3 regions of the Solibacillus sp. FSL W7-1472 genome follow, and region 1 is predicted to be linked to each of the others. Evidence: riboswitches for the same ligand, from Rfam matches in the RefSeq annotation. Region 1 holds a riboswitch; each other region holds the start of a gene.
What was found. A riboswitch is a leader RNA that binds a small molecule or an ion and turns the genes downstream of it on or off. The one in region 1 is predicted to bind cobalamin.

Region 1 (4,457 bases):
GATGGCTTTTTTAAATGAGCATTACTCATTGGCGGAAATGATGGCAGTGCAAATCTCCCCGATTTTGATGAAAACAGAGATTGAATACAAAGCCCCTTTAACAATTTTCGATAAACCGGTCGGACGTTGCTGGATGGTAAAAATCGGGCAATCAAGTTGGGAAATGGAGCTGGAAATTACAACGGAAAAGCATATCCATTGCATCGGAAAACAATCAGGATGCTTTTTCAATTTAGAAAAGAAAAGAGTTGCGAAAATTCCTGATCCATTAAAGAAGCTTTTTGAAATGGAGCAATAAAATATGATGAAAGAACAATTAGAAGGAATTGTAAAAAAGTCGATTAATCTGGATTTAATTGATTTTAACGAATTAATCCAGTTCATGCTAAAAAATATTGGAAATCCGGATGGCTATTTACGTGACAACTTAATTTATCGGGGATTTTGCGAATTAATTCTGAATGAGCAATTTACTGAAGAACAATTAGTTTTAATATTAAAAACATGTTCGGATGATGAGCACCTTTATTTAAATATTACACAGAGCAATCCTTCTGATGATGTATTTACGAGATCTTTTTCAGCACTTGTTATTACCCTTATTTTAGGGATAGATCGTGAAAAAAGAAGTTTGCCTGAAGAACTTGTTGTTGAGGCTATTCACCGAAGTATTCATTATTTATTTCTTGAGAAGGATTACCGAGGATTCGACAATACGAAGGGCTGGGCACATGCGGTTGCACATGGAAGTGATTTATTAACAGAAGCAATTAGACATCCGTTGATGAAGGATTCCAAATTATTATGTAGTGCATTACAAAGTTTAAAAAGCTGTCTTCATACTGAATATGCTTTAATCGATGAGGAAGAAGAACGCATGTTACCGGTCATTGATGCATTACTGGATAAGGGACTGACGGATGAGCAATTGGTAACGTGGTTAAAAGAACTTCATTCCATGCAAATAGAGGATTGGCATAAAAAATACCGGTATGAATGGAACGTAAAGAAATTTGAGGCAACATTATTAAAACATTTATTAAAATCAACCAAATGTACAAAAACAGCCGATTGGATTATTTTTGGAAATCCAACTTTTGTTTAGTAAGGAGTTGAAAAATTGAGACGTATTTTTTTAATGATACTGCCATTCATCTTATACATAACAGGCTTACTCGCATATTATTTTGATAAGATTAACGGTTATCAATTTATTGTTTTTATTATAGTGGGCCTGGGTATTTCAATTTTCGGATTCTTTGTTTACCGGAACCAGAAGAAGTTGAAAGCAGCTTTTTTAGGGATTTTTTATATACTAGCCCTATTAGCTGTCTTTGAAAGCCGACTGATTGATTATGAAAAATATACTTATTTTCTTATGTCATATAACGAGCCTTTTGAAATAGTGAAAGACTCAGGAATCAATGTATTGGCAGTGGAAATGATTGAGATTCCATATATAACGGACTTGAACTACTTAATTCATACTATGGAATTTTCAACTAATAAAGAAGTTTTGGATGCGGAAGTTGTTACGAATAAAATCCGGTATCGTTCGAAAAATGAAGAATTACTTAGTTATGTACGTCCTACGGAGAAACATTTTGAGACGATGAAGGAAAATGTCATTGCTTATTTACCAGAAAACGCTTTTGCTATTAATCAATTTTTAGAAAGAGAAGATATAGAAGGTGATAGTGCAGGACTTGCCACTGTATTAAGCGCTCTTATCGAAAATGGTGACGTTAACAATAATATTCCGATTGCCGTAACAGGAGCGATTGATAGCAAAGGAAATGTGAAGGAGATCGGTTCAATAAAAGCGAAAACTTTGATTGCCGAACAAAGCGGTTTTTCTCATATAATTCTACCTGTAGAAAATGAAGAAGAGGCGAAGAGAGTAAAAAAAGATGAGCAGCTTAATATAGAAATTATCGCTGTGGCATCTATAGAAAATGCTGTAACTGATATAAAAAAACTAGATGAAACAGGGTCATTAAATAAATAAAATGAAAAACAGAAAATAAACAACCTTTGTTAATTAGGATAGGGAATTAATGTGCAAAGGACAAAAATAATGAAGGAACAATGCTTTATCTTCACTGAAAAAAACAGATATCATAATAATTGTTCTATCATTTTTTAATAGACTATGTTATTTTTATAATAATTTAATAATTTGCAATTTAAATAAGTGCTTACAGAATTTTGTAAGGTAAAAGGGAAATTAGTGAAAGACTAATGCAGCCCCCGCTACTGTAATAGCTGATGAAATCACAATGAATCACTGTCGTAAAGATGGGAAGATGTGAAAGTAAAAGGAAGCTTAAGCCAGGAAACCTGCTTATTTAAACGATACTTACTTTTCGGAGGGAGAAGTATAGGCGAAACAAGTAATTGTTTTTGTGTTTTTCTATACTTTTTTAGTATTAATTTCACATGCCCGTACCTCTTTCTAACGAGAGGTGCGGGCTTTTTTATTTCTTAGTGGATAAGCAATACTAGTTTTTAATGAAATCCACATAAGAAAAATTATCATCACGTCCTATTTGGTGCGAGATGTATTTTTCTACTAGGGAGGGTGTTTACATGCAAAAAGGAAAGATCTTTGTTGTAGGGTTCGGACCTGGAGATCGGGAACATATAACAAAACGTGCAGTCGATGCACTACAGCAAAGTGATCACATTATGGGCTACAAAACGTATGTTGAACTGATTGAGCACTTAGTAACGGCGAAAACCATTGTCAGTACGGGAATGACTGAAGAAGTTTCACGTGCGCAAGAAGCTGTAAAACAGGCTGAAGCCGGCCATATAGTTGCTGTTATTTCCAGTGGTGATGCAGGTGTTTACGGAATGGCGGGCCTCGTATATGAAGTATTAATTGAAAAGGGATGGACTGCAAAAGAAGGGATTGAAGTAGAAGTCGTTCCGGGTATATCAGCGATTAACTCCTGTGCAAGTTTACTTGGCGCTCCTGTTATGCATGATTCCTGCACAATTAGTTTAAGTGACCATTTAACACCATGGACGGTCATCGAAAAACGGATTGAGGCAGCGGCAATGGCAGACTTTGTCGTTGCGTTTTACAATCCTAAATCCGGCAGACGGACAAGGCAAATTGTGGAAGCGCAACGAATACTGCTTAAGTATCGTTCACCTGATACACCTGTCGGATTAGTAAAAGCTGCCTATCGGGATACGCAGGACATTGTGTTAACAACACTAGAAGAAATGCTCGAACATGATATCGGAATGCTGACAACGGTCGTCGTGGGGAATTCCTCAACATTTTACTACGATAATAAAATCATTACACCGCGTGGTTATCAGCGTAAATATACGTTAGGAGAAGAAAAGCAACTATTAAAACCGCACCAACGTTTGAAAAAAGAAGCGGAACCTTGGGCGTTGGATCAGGAAACGGGTGAAGCAAAGACCGGGTATGAAAAAATTGAAGCTATAGAGAAAAAAATAGTTGAACCAGCAGCAATTAAAACAACCGCATTACAGCTTGCAAATGAAGCATTAGCGCTCGTACATAAAGAAACGTCAGCAGTAAAAGTTGAAGAAAATCCTTTTTTAGTGCAGCAAGAAGTGGAATCCATATTTGAGTTTGCTGTATCACCAGGTGTTGCCAATAAAATGATTACACCTGCACAAATGATTACAATGGCAGAGGTTGTAGGAGAACGGGGTACGATGGAGTATACGCCTGATCACCGTCTCTTATTGAAGGTACCAACTGATTCACCTCAAAGAATCGTAGAAACGGTAGAAAAAACGGGTTTACTTGTTCAACCTGTCGGCGACGTAGTAATCGTCAAGGCGTGTGATTTCTGTTACGGCGAAAAAGCCGAATCCATTCCATATGCTGAAGAGATTATGGAAACACTTGGTGGCATTAAAATGCCGAAAGAACTACATGTCGGTTTTAACGGTTGCGGAATGGCATGTTATCGCGCGGTTTTTGATGATATCGGCATTGTTTACCGCAAGAAAAAGTTTGATTTGTTTATCGGTTCCAAACCAGTTGGACGAACAGCACATGCAGCACAACCTGTCCTTGAAGGGATCGATCCCGAAAAATTGATTCCTTTACTAACAGAAATCGTTGCGGACTATAAAGAAAATGGACATCCGAATGAACGTTTTTTCAAATATTTTAAACGTGTAAAAAAAATCCTGAATTTCAATTATGTTGATATGTCATGCAAAATTAAAGTGGAAGAGGCCCCTTGTGGAGATTAGGTGAAATGATGATTTTATTTTTAGCTGGAACAAGTGATGCAAGAGAGCTGGCGGTTCAATTAATGCAAGCGGGACAAGAATTGGTGGCGACTGTCGTGACGGAATCTGCTGCAGCGAGTCTACAGGAAGCGAATGTTCCGTACCATGTCGGTCGTTTAAGAGAACAGCAAATGAAGGAACTAATTGAAGAACGGCGGGTAACAACG
Region 2 (4,457 bases), 470 kb from region 1:
TCTCCGTGGCTTCGTGATGTTTCAATTGAAATCACATCCGCATCCAATGATTCTATTACATCTATAAAATCGTTGAATTCACAATAACACATATGTGTATGAATCTGGGTCGTTTCACGCACACCGCTTGTCGCTAATTTAAACGCATTTACACTTGCATCGATATAAGCCTTATGCAGACTTTTACGGATCGGCAAGCCTTCTTTCAATGCAGGTTCATCTACTTGAATAATATTGATTCCCGCATTTTCAAGTGCTCTTACTTCTTCTCTTAGTGCCAGGCCGATTTGATAAGCAACTTCTGAGCGCGCTAAATCATTTCTTACAAATGACCAGTTCAATATTGTAACGGGTCCCGTCAACATCCCTTTGACCGGTTTTTCCGTAAGTGATTGTGCCGCACTTACTTCCTTTACTGTCATCGGTTCTATCCATTCAACATCTCCGTATATAATTGGGGGTTTTACACAACGTGATCCGTATGAAACTACCCATCCATTTGTCGTAAAAGCAAAGCCATTTAATTTTTCACCAAAAAATTCCACCATGTCAGTTCGCTCGAATTCACCATGAACAAGGACATCAAGGCCAAGTTGCTCCTGAATGGTAATCCAACGTGCGGTTTCATTCGCGTTGAATGCTTCATACTCTGTTGTTGTAATTTCCCCTTTTCGCCATAATCTACGGTTTTTCTTAACTTGTGCGGATTGCGGGAAACTCCCGATTGTTGTTGTCGGATAGTCTGGTAACTGTAAAAAGGCACGTTGTAGCTTACTACGCTTGCCGTAGTTATCAGTTCGTTTAAATGCTTCCGGTGTTAATGCGTTTACTTGTGCATGTACTGCTTTCTTTTTTCTTGATTCATGCAGTGCCAATGTTCGGATTGCTTTTTCGCTATCTAAAAAAGCCTGGATATGAAGAACTTCCTGCTGAAGTATTTTCCCTTTGATCATTTGCAATTCCGTTATTTTTTCATTAGCAAATGCCAAAGCATTTAGCAGCTCTGGTACAATCCCGTTTTCTCCTGCTGTTGTAACTGGCACATGCTGAAGACTGCACGATGTTTGTAAATGGATTGGTGAAAATGGTACATAGGAACGTATTTCCGCTACTAGTGCCAACTGCTTCTGCAACTCGGCTCTCCATATGTCCCGACCATTAATAATACCTGCATATAGAACTTTATCTTTTGGGAAACCAAACTTCTTTAACGCTGCTAGATTTTCATTTTTCCCATGAACAAAGTCCAGTCCAAAGCCATCTACAGGCAAATTAATCATTGTTTCATAGTTGGATAACGCTTCAAAATAAGTTGTGCAGATCGATTCAACTGTCAGTCCTTTTAATATTTGATGATAGAAATGTTGAACTAATGCGATATCTTCGGACGTAAGGTCTTTTGTAAGGCTTGGTTCTTCAAGCTGGATCGATGTTGCGCCACTTGCTTCCAATGACTGAAGCAACTCTTTATACACCTTTACCAGCTGCTGAATATAGTGTTGTTTTTGTTCTTGGCCTACACCTTTCGTCAGTTTATAAAATGTAAATGGACCGATAATAGTCACACGAGGGGTCATGCCGAATGCTTCGATTGCCTCCTGAATATATTGCGCGTAAACATTGTGTTGCAATGTCAGTTGCTGCCCTTCGTATTCCGGGACAATGTAGTGATAATTCGTGTTGAACCATTTCGTCATTTCACAAGCCACCACATTTTCAGCCCCGCGCGCCATTGCAAAATACGCTGTTAACTGATGCTTCAAGGAAAGACGGTCGTATCTAGATGGAATCATATTAAACATAATGGCTAAATCAAGCATACGGTCATAGTATGTAAAATCTCCTACCGTTAAAACATCCAGCCCTAAATTCTGCTGTTGATGGAGTTGGGCAAGTCGTAAGTTTTTCATTTCCTGTTCATAGGATTCCAAAGACAATTGTTCTTTCCAAAACGCCTCTGTTATACGTTTCCATTCACGATTTTGTCCAATATACGGATAGCCAATTACTGCTGTTTTCATAAACAATTCCTCCTTAAATTTGTTACATAAAAACCAAAACCCCTCTTTCAAAATGAAAGAGGGGTGTGAATGTTTAAGAGATTGACAATAAAAACCTTTGCATAATCAAAGGAGTTCTGTCTCACTTTCGCACAAAATCACCACCTATTTCCACGTAGGTATTGGCGTGTACTAGTTTCCGGCAGGTCTCCTGGCTCATCATCAACGTTCTTGTGACCCTTCCCATCAATAGACAGTGGTTGAATATCACGAACTCCGATTTACAGTTGCGGGACAGCACCAGACTTTCACTGGTTTCCCTTTTAAGCTTGTTCTCACAAGCACCGTAACTTACACAGTATGTAATTTCGTATACTATATCATAGAATTCTAGTTTTGAAAATTCTTTTTATTTTGCGACCATATTAAAGATATGCGGGGTTGAAATAATTTCAGTGGATGCTGTGTGCTTTTTATTAGAAGAAATTTGTTTATTTTAGCACTTCTGGTCTTCCGTCAATATTTCGGACAAACGTTAAGAGACTTTTTTTGCTACCGCCCTTCGGTTGCTCTGCTTTTCATCCCTCCATGCCCAGACCTGGGCATGGAGGGATGAAAACCCTGTAAGAGAACTTTATGAGGCATTTTGACAAACGGGCTCCTGTTGATTTCTCTCAAATTGGTTTGGTGATAAATAACCGATTGTTGAATGACGTCGTCGTTCATTGTAAAAGTTTACGATATATGACTCCACGCTCTTTCTTGCTTCTTTTTTGGATTCGAAACGGTGACGATAGATCCATTCTTTTTTGATTGTGGCGTGGAAGGATTCAATACACGCATTGTCATAGGGATCTCCTTTACGACTCATGCTAATTTTAATCCCATGTTCTTTTAAAGTTCTTGTATAGCTTGTGGCACAATATTGTGCACCTCGATCTGAATGATGAACTAATCCTTTTTCGGGTTTTCGAACTGCTAAAGCATGCTTCAAGGCTTGATCTACTAATGTTTCTTCCATATGATCTGCGATGGCCCAGCCGACGATTTTACGAGAATATAAATCCATGATTGACGCAAGATACACCCACCCCTCCAGTGTTCGGATATAAGTTATATCTGCGACCCATACTTTATTTTTCTCTTTTACTTGAAATTGGCGTTTGACTAGATTCGGATAAATAAATTGATGGTGATTGGAATCCGTTGTTCGTTGAACAGTTTTCGGGATTACGGCACTTAACCCAAGGTTTCGCATCATATTCGCAATTTTCTTTTGCGAACAGACATACCCTAAACTCGCTAAGTCTTGCGCAATTCGAGGGCTACCGTATGTACCAAAACTCCTCGCATACGATCGATGAATCTGATGGGCAATTTCTGTATCACGTACTTCTTTTTCCGATAAGGGCTGTATCTGTTTTTTACGCCAATCATAATAACCGCTTTTTGAAACCATCAATACTTTACACATCATCGCAATGCCAAAGTCGTTTTTATGCTTTTCAATGAATGCATAAATCACTCGGGGTTTTTCGCGAAGATGTGCATAGCCTTTTTTAGAATTTCATTCTCTTCTTCCAAATCACGTAACTTCTTATCAAACGCTGCCTGCAACTTATCTACTTCGCTAGAAGTAAAGTAACGTGTGACATCCTGATTTTTCGATTCACGATAATCTTTAATCCATTTATGGATCGTTGAAGATCCAATTTCAAACTTAAATGCCAGATCTGAAACTTTTGCGCCATCTTCTAAAACAGACTTTAAAATGTATTCTTTTGTTTGTGTGTCTAATCGTTTACGAGTTTGTTTTTCTTTCATCGGTTCCACGTCCTTTTTTAGATATCTTAATCTTAAAGTGTCTCTTAAGACGTGTCCATTTTTTATACTAACCTCACTTCTGCGGATGATTTTAGAAAAGTTGACATACTTATTAGCTAATCTGGAACTGATATTAGCATATCCTGCTCCTTTATTAGAAAATCAGCAACTTATTAGAAAATCGGTGGATTTATTAGCACATTTTTATATTTATTAGAAAAGCCCGCAGTAAACTCCATAAAAAAACTTGCTTAAAAAGCAGCTACACTTTTTTCGCAAGTTAATCTTTCATTTCACTATTACTTTAGACGTTCGTCAATGAGTGCTTCCATATCACTCGCAATCGTTTCATATGGAACACCATCTTCGCCAGTGCCATAGCCTGAATAGTTTTTCACGGCGATTCCTTTTTCATCCACTAGGAAAAATGTATCGGCATGGATAACTTGATCGTTCCCTTCAATCGACTGGACAGGTGTTTTAAATGAGTTTCTGCCAAACTGCTCAATAAATTTTTGATCGTATCCTGTCAGCATATGCCATTTTGATTCATCTACTGGTGTATGGCGCGATAAATATTCTGTCAAACGCGCCGGTGTGTCGTAGTCCGGATCAACGGAAAACGCGACAATT
Region 3 (4,457 bases), 1.0 Mb from region 1:
GCATTCCATAGCTTCTACAATGCAGAAAAAGTATTGAACCAGGATAACAAAGAGCTGACAGAAGCTCGTTTAGCATTAATCACAGCAGTAAAAACAACATTGGCGAATGCACTGAAACTAATCGGCGTAAGCGCACCTGAAAAAATGTAATTCAACTATTTAAAGCACTCTATTTTCTGTATACGAAAATAGGGTGTTTTTTCTTTGAGGATTGTGAGATTTCTACTTTAAGCGTGATTCGTTTTACGTTTCGAGAGCAACAGTTCTCCTTTTGAGGTGCTATCTTCCACATTAAGTTGAATCAGTTCTCCTTTTTCCGTAATTTGTTCCAATTCCGCCAGCAAACCTTCCAATTACAAAACAGGGAAACGCATCTAGTGTAATCCCTATAAAGGAACTGGGGATATCTATTGACTTGTAATTTCTCGAAACGTACTATTAAATTTGACTTCTATATACAGGACAATAAATATGAGGTGGTGCTTTCCATGAGCAAGGAATTATTTATTCAAACCGACGAGCAGCAACAATGGCTGAAAAAGCTAGAAACAATATCACAGAGCGTGATAGTAAATGCTCAGCAAACAGATGAACAAGCAACATTTCCATTTGAAAATTTCCGGAAGCTGCGCGAAATCGGCTATACAAAAATAACGCTGCCAAAGGAATATGGCGGGGATGGCTTCACAGTCTATGATGCGCTATTACTGCAGGAAACATTGGCGAGCTATTGCGGAAGCACCGGGCTGGCTGTTTCGTGGACAATTCAAAATGTAGGCGAGATTTTCGAAAATCGTTACTGGGATGAACAAAAGCTCGACTGGTTTGGTGAACAGGTTGCAAATGGCGCGACAGTCAATCGTGCGGTAAGCGAGTTTGCGATGGGAAGTCCAGTACGTGGCGGACGTCCGGGAACTTCAGCAAAACGTGATGGGGATTATTATGTAATTAATGGACGTAAAAACTATACGAGCGGTGCACCGGACCTCGACTATTTTTTAGTTTCGGCATGGATTGAAGATGAGGGACAGCTAGGATTTTTCCTCGTTCCGAAAACGGCTGAAGGGGTATCGGTCGAAAATACATGGGATGTTGCATCAATGCGTGGTACGGGAAGCGATGATTTAGTGCTCGATAATGTACGAGTTGATAAAACAAACTTAGTGGAATTACCGAATTATTCAACCGGATTTAAACTGAACGGCTGGTTGCTGCTTATCCCGGCAACCTATTTAGGCATTGCCCAGGCTGCACGCGATTACGCAGTTAATTTTGCGAATAGCCATTCCCCCAACAGTATTCAAGGAACGATTGCCCAGCTGCCAAATGTACAAACGCTGATTGGCGAAATGGATTTGGCGTTGACGAGAGCGCGCTTTACGCTTTACGGAGTTGCGGGACTATATAATGACCCGATTAAAAAGGCGACACTAGTCAATGAAATCAATATTGCGAAACATGTAGTGACAAATACAGCAATTGAAGTTGTCGATAAAGCGATGCGTCTTGTTGGGGCAAAAAGCCTGCAAAGATCAAATCCGCTTCAACGCTATTACCGTGATGTCCGTGCAGGTCTGCACAATCCGCCAATGGATGACATTACGATTAAACGTTTAGCTGAAACGGCAATTGAAAAAGCTTAAAAGCAAAGGGGGAAGCAGTTCTTTTATTCGTAATTTCAGCGAAATAAGAAGAATTATCTGAAACTTTGGCGATTGAGCACACATTTTTATGAATATCAGCTATAATAGAGCTATTAATTTTATATGGACGATAAAGGTTCTTGCTCACTGATAGAGTAAGGAGTAAAAGGGAAATCGGTGCAATTCCGATGCGGTCCCGCCACTGTAAATGCTAGTTGAGAGCAGTATGCCACTGAAAAACTTTCGGGAAGGCGCTTATCAACGTTATGCATAAGCCAGGAGACCTGCCTTTATAATGCCCTAAAATAAACCTACGAGGATAGGATGTGGCGGATAAATTCTTTTTCCATTGAATTTTATTTGCATACGTAAAGCTTCCTTCAATTTTAGTAGGAAGCTTTTTATTTTTGTAGAAAATTATACAACGAAATTTTGGAGGTTATTATTTTGAAAAAATGGCAACTGCTATCTTCCGCAGCATTACTTACATTAACATTGGCGGCATGCAACTCGGAAAAAGCAACAGATGAACAATCAGCAAAAGACAATACAGAAATAACTGAAGCAGCACAATTCCCGGTAACTATAAAAGATGCCTTGGACAAAGAAATCACGCTTGAAAAAGCACCAGAGCGCATTATTACATTGGCTCCATCCAATACGGAAATTTTATTCGGACTAGGGTTAAACGATGAAATTATTGCTGTGAACGACAATGATACATATCCTGAAGAAGCATTATCTAAAGAATCAGTTGGCGGCATGGAATTTAATCTAGAACAAATAATTAGCCTGCAGCCCGACTTAGTTGTCGCACATGAATCGGGATTGTACAGCTTCAATGAACAGGCGATTGCTCAGCTTGAATCAGTAGGAATTCCTGTATTTGTTGTAAAAGATGCGAAAACATTTGAAGAAACATATGAAACAATTGAACAAATTGGCAATTTGACGAATAAAGAAAAAGAAGCAGAAGAAATGATCATCTCCATTAAAGAGGGGATTGAAGAAATTGAAGTGAAAGTAGCCGACCTGGAAGAGAAGTCCGTATTTGTTGTTGTTGGGACAAATCCGCAACTATATGTTGCTGGACAGGAGACGTTCATTAGTGAAATGCTTGATATATTAAATGTAGAAAATGCCGTTCCGGAACTCGGGTGGCCGCAGTACAGCTCGGAGCAATTTGTAAAGAGCAATCCGGATATCATTTTAGTAACATATGAAAACGACTTGGCAGCAATCGAGGAAAATGATGCATATGCAGAAATGGATGCTGTGAAAAACGCCAATGTGAAATTAGTCGATAGCGATACGACAAGTCGACAAGGTCCGCGTATTGTAGAAGGTATTGAATCAATTGGGGAAGCAATTTATCCAGAGGTATTCAATGAATAAAAAATATTCAATCGCCTATGTACTATCGATTGGATTGCTTTTAAGCAGTATATGGATTGGCATTTCGTTCGGGTCAGTTAATATTCCGTTTTCGACATTGTGGGATAAAACAACAGATCCGGTTGCATACAGTATTTTGTGGAAAATCCGAATGCCACGCGTCATTTTAGCCGCATTAATCGGGGCTTCTTTAGCAATTGCGGGGGCAGCATTCCAAGGGTTGCTTAAAAACCCTTTGGCAGATCCATACACATTAGGTATTTCATCAGGGGCCTCGGTAGGTGCGGTAATGACAATCTTTTTAGGCATTTCCATACCGGTGCTCGGTGTATTCACTTTGCCGGTATTCAGTATGGCTGGAGCTGCATGTACGATGATCATCGTCCTGACATTTGCCAGACTTGTTGACCGCTCGATGAAAATGGAGACGCTGATTTTGACGGGAATTATTTTCAGCTCGTTTTTAGGGTCCTGTATTTCCTTAATGGTCGCACTTACTGGTGAACAGCTACGAGAAATCATCGGCTGGCTTCTAGGAAGTGTATCGATGCGAGGGTGGCCATATGTCCGGATGGTTCTGCCATTTATGGTGCTTGGTACAGCAATTATTTGGCTGACTCGCCGTGAATTGAATGCGATGATTTATGGAGAAGAGCGTGCCCAGTATTTAGGGGTAAATGTTAAGCGCAGCAAGTATATGATATTGGCGGGTGGTTCCATTCTAACAGGAGCGGCTGTTGCTGCATCCGGGACAATTGGATTTGTCGGATTAGTAGTACCGCATATGATTCGCCTGCTAATCGGAGCAGACCATCGACATTTATTGACATTGTCGTTTTTGAACGGTGCAAGCCTGCTCGTCATTTGTGACTTAGTATCACGTACAATTATTTCCCCTATTGAACTGCCGATTGGTGTTATTACTTCCTTTATTGGAGCACCTGTCTTTGCCTATATCTTCTTCAAGCAACGTAGAAAGGTTGTTGCATAATGTTAAAAGTAAATAATCTATCCGGCGGTTACGGTGGGAAAACAGTTGTGAAAAATATGACGTTTCACGTGGAAAAAGGAAGAATTCTCGGGATTCTTGGTCCAAACGGCAGTGGAAAATCGACATTACTGAAGATGATCAGTGGTGTGCTGAAATGTGAAACAGGCGAAATTTTCATTGAAGAGAAACCGCTTAAAAGCTATGATAACAAGCAATTAGCGAAAAAGATGGCCGTACTCCCCCAATTAAATGCAAGCGCATTTACAAACAGTGTATATGATGCGGTTTCGTTAGGACGCTACCCTCATCAGAGCGGTTTTTTTTCATCTTGGACGGAAGAAGATGAAACGACGGTACAGCGGGCGATGGAAAGCACAGGTGTTTCGCAATATAAAAATCAATACTTGGAGTTTTTATCCGGCGGCGAG

Region 2: another riboswitch for cobalamin. It lies ahead of metE (5-methyltetrahydropteroyltriglutamate--homocysteine S-methyltransferase); the one in region 1 lies ahead of cobJ (precorrin-3B C(17)-methyltransferase).
Region 3: another riboswitch for cobalamin. It lies ahead of MKY07_RS02770 (ABC transporter substrate-binding protein); the one in region 1 lies ahead of cobJ (precorrin-3B C(17)-methyltransferase).

Annotation. Positions count from the first base shown of each region.
Region 1 is NZ_CP150208.1:1,582,564-1,587,020, forward strand. Features, by position in the region: gene MKY07_RS07680 (thioesterase family protein) at 1-298, shown strand, start outside; gene MKY07_RS07685 (DUF2785 domain-containing protein) at 302-1,105, shown strand; gene MKY07_RS07690 (S16 family serine protease) at 1,121-2,008, shown strand; cobalamin riboswitch at 2,176-2,363, shown strand; gene cobJ (precorrin-3B C(17)-methyltransferase) at 2,590-4,251, shown strand; gene cobK (precorrin-6A reductase) at 4,260-4,457, shown strand, end outside.
Region 2 is NZ_CP150208.1:2,051,884-2,056,340, forward strand. Features, by position in the region: gene metE (5-methyltetrahydropteroyltriglutamate--homocysteine S-methyltransferase) at 1-2,021, opposite strand, end outside; cobalamin riboswitch at 2,184-2,364, opposite strand; gene MKY07_RS10100 (IS3 family transposase) at 2,635-3,525, opposite strand; gene MKY07_RS10105 (transposase) at 3,522-3,824, opposite strand; gene MKY07_RS10110 (SCO family protein) at 4,124-4,457, opposite strand, start outside.
Region 3 is NZ_CP150208.1:551,569-556,025, forward strand. Features, by position in the region: gene argS (arginine--tRNA ligase) at 1-150, shown strand, start outside; gene MKY07_RS02765 (acyl-CoA dehydrogenase family protein) at 489-1,643, shown strand; cobalamin riboswitch at 1,761-1,950, shown strand; gene MKY07_RS02770 (ABC transporter substrate-binding protein) at 2,091-3,038, shown strand; gene MKY07_RS02775 (iron ABC transporter permease) at 3,031-4,029, shown strand; gene MKY07_RS02780 (adenosylcobinamide amidohydrolase) at 4,029-4,457, shown strand, end outside.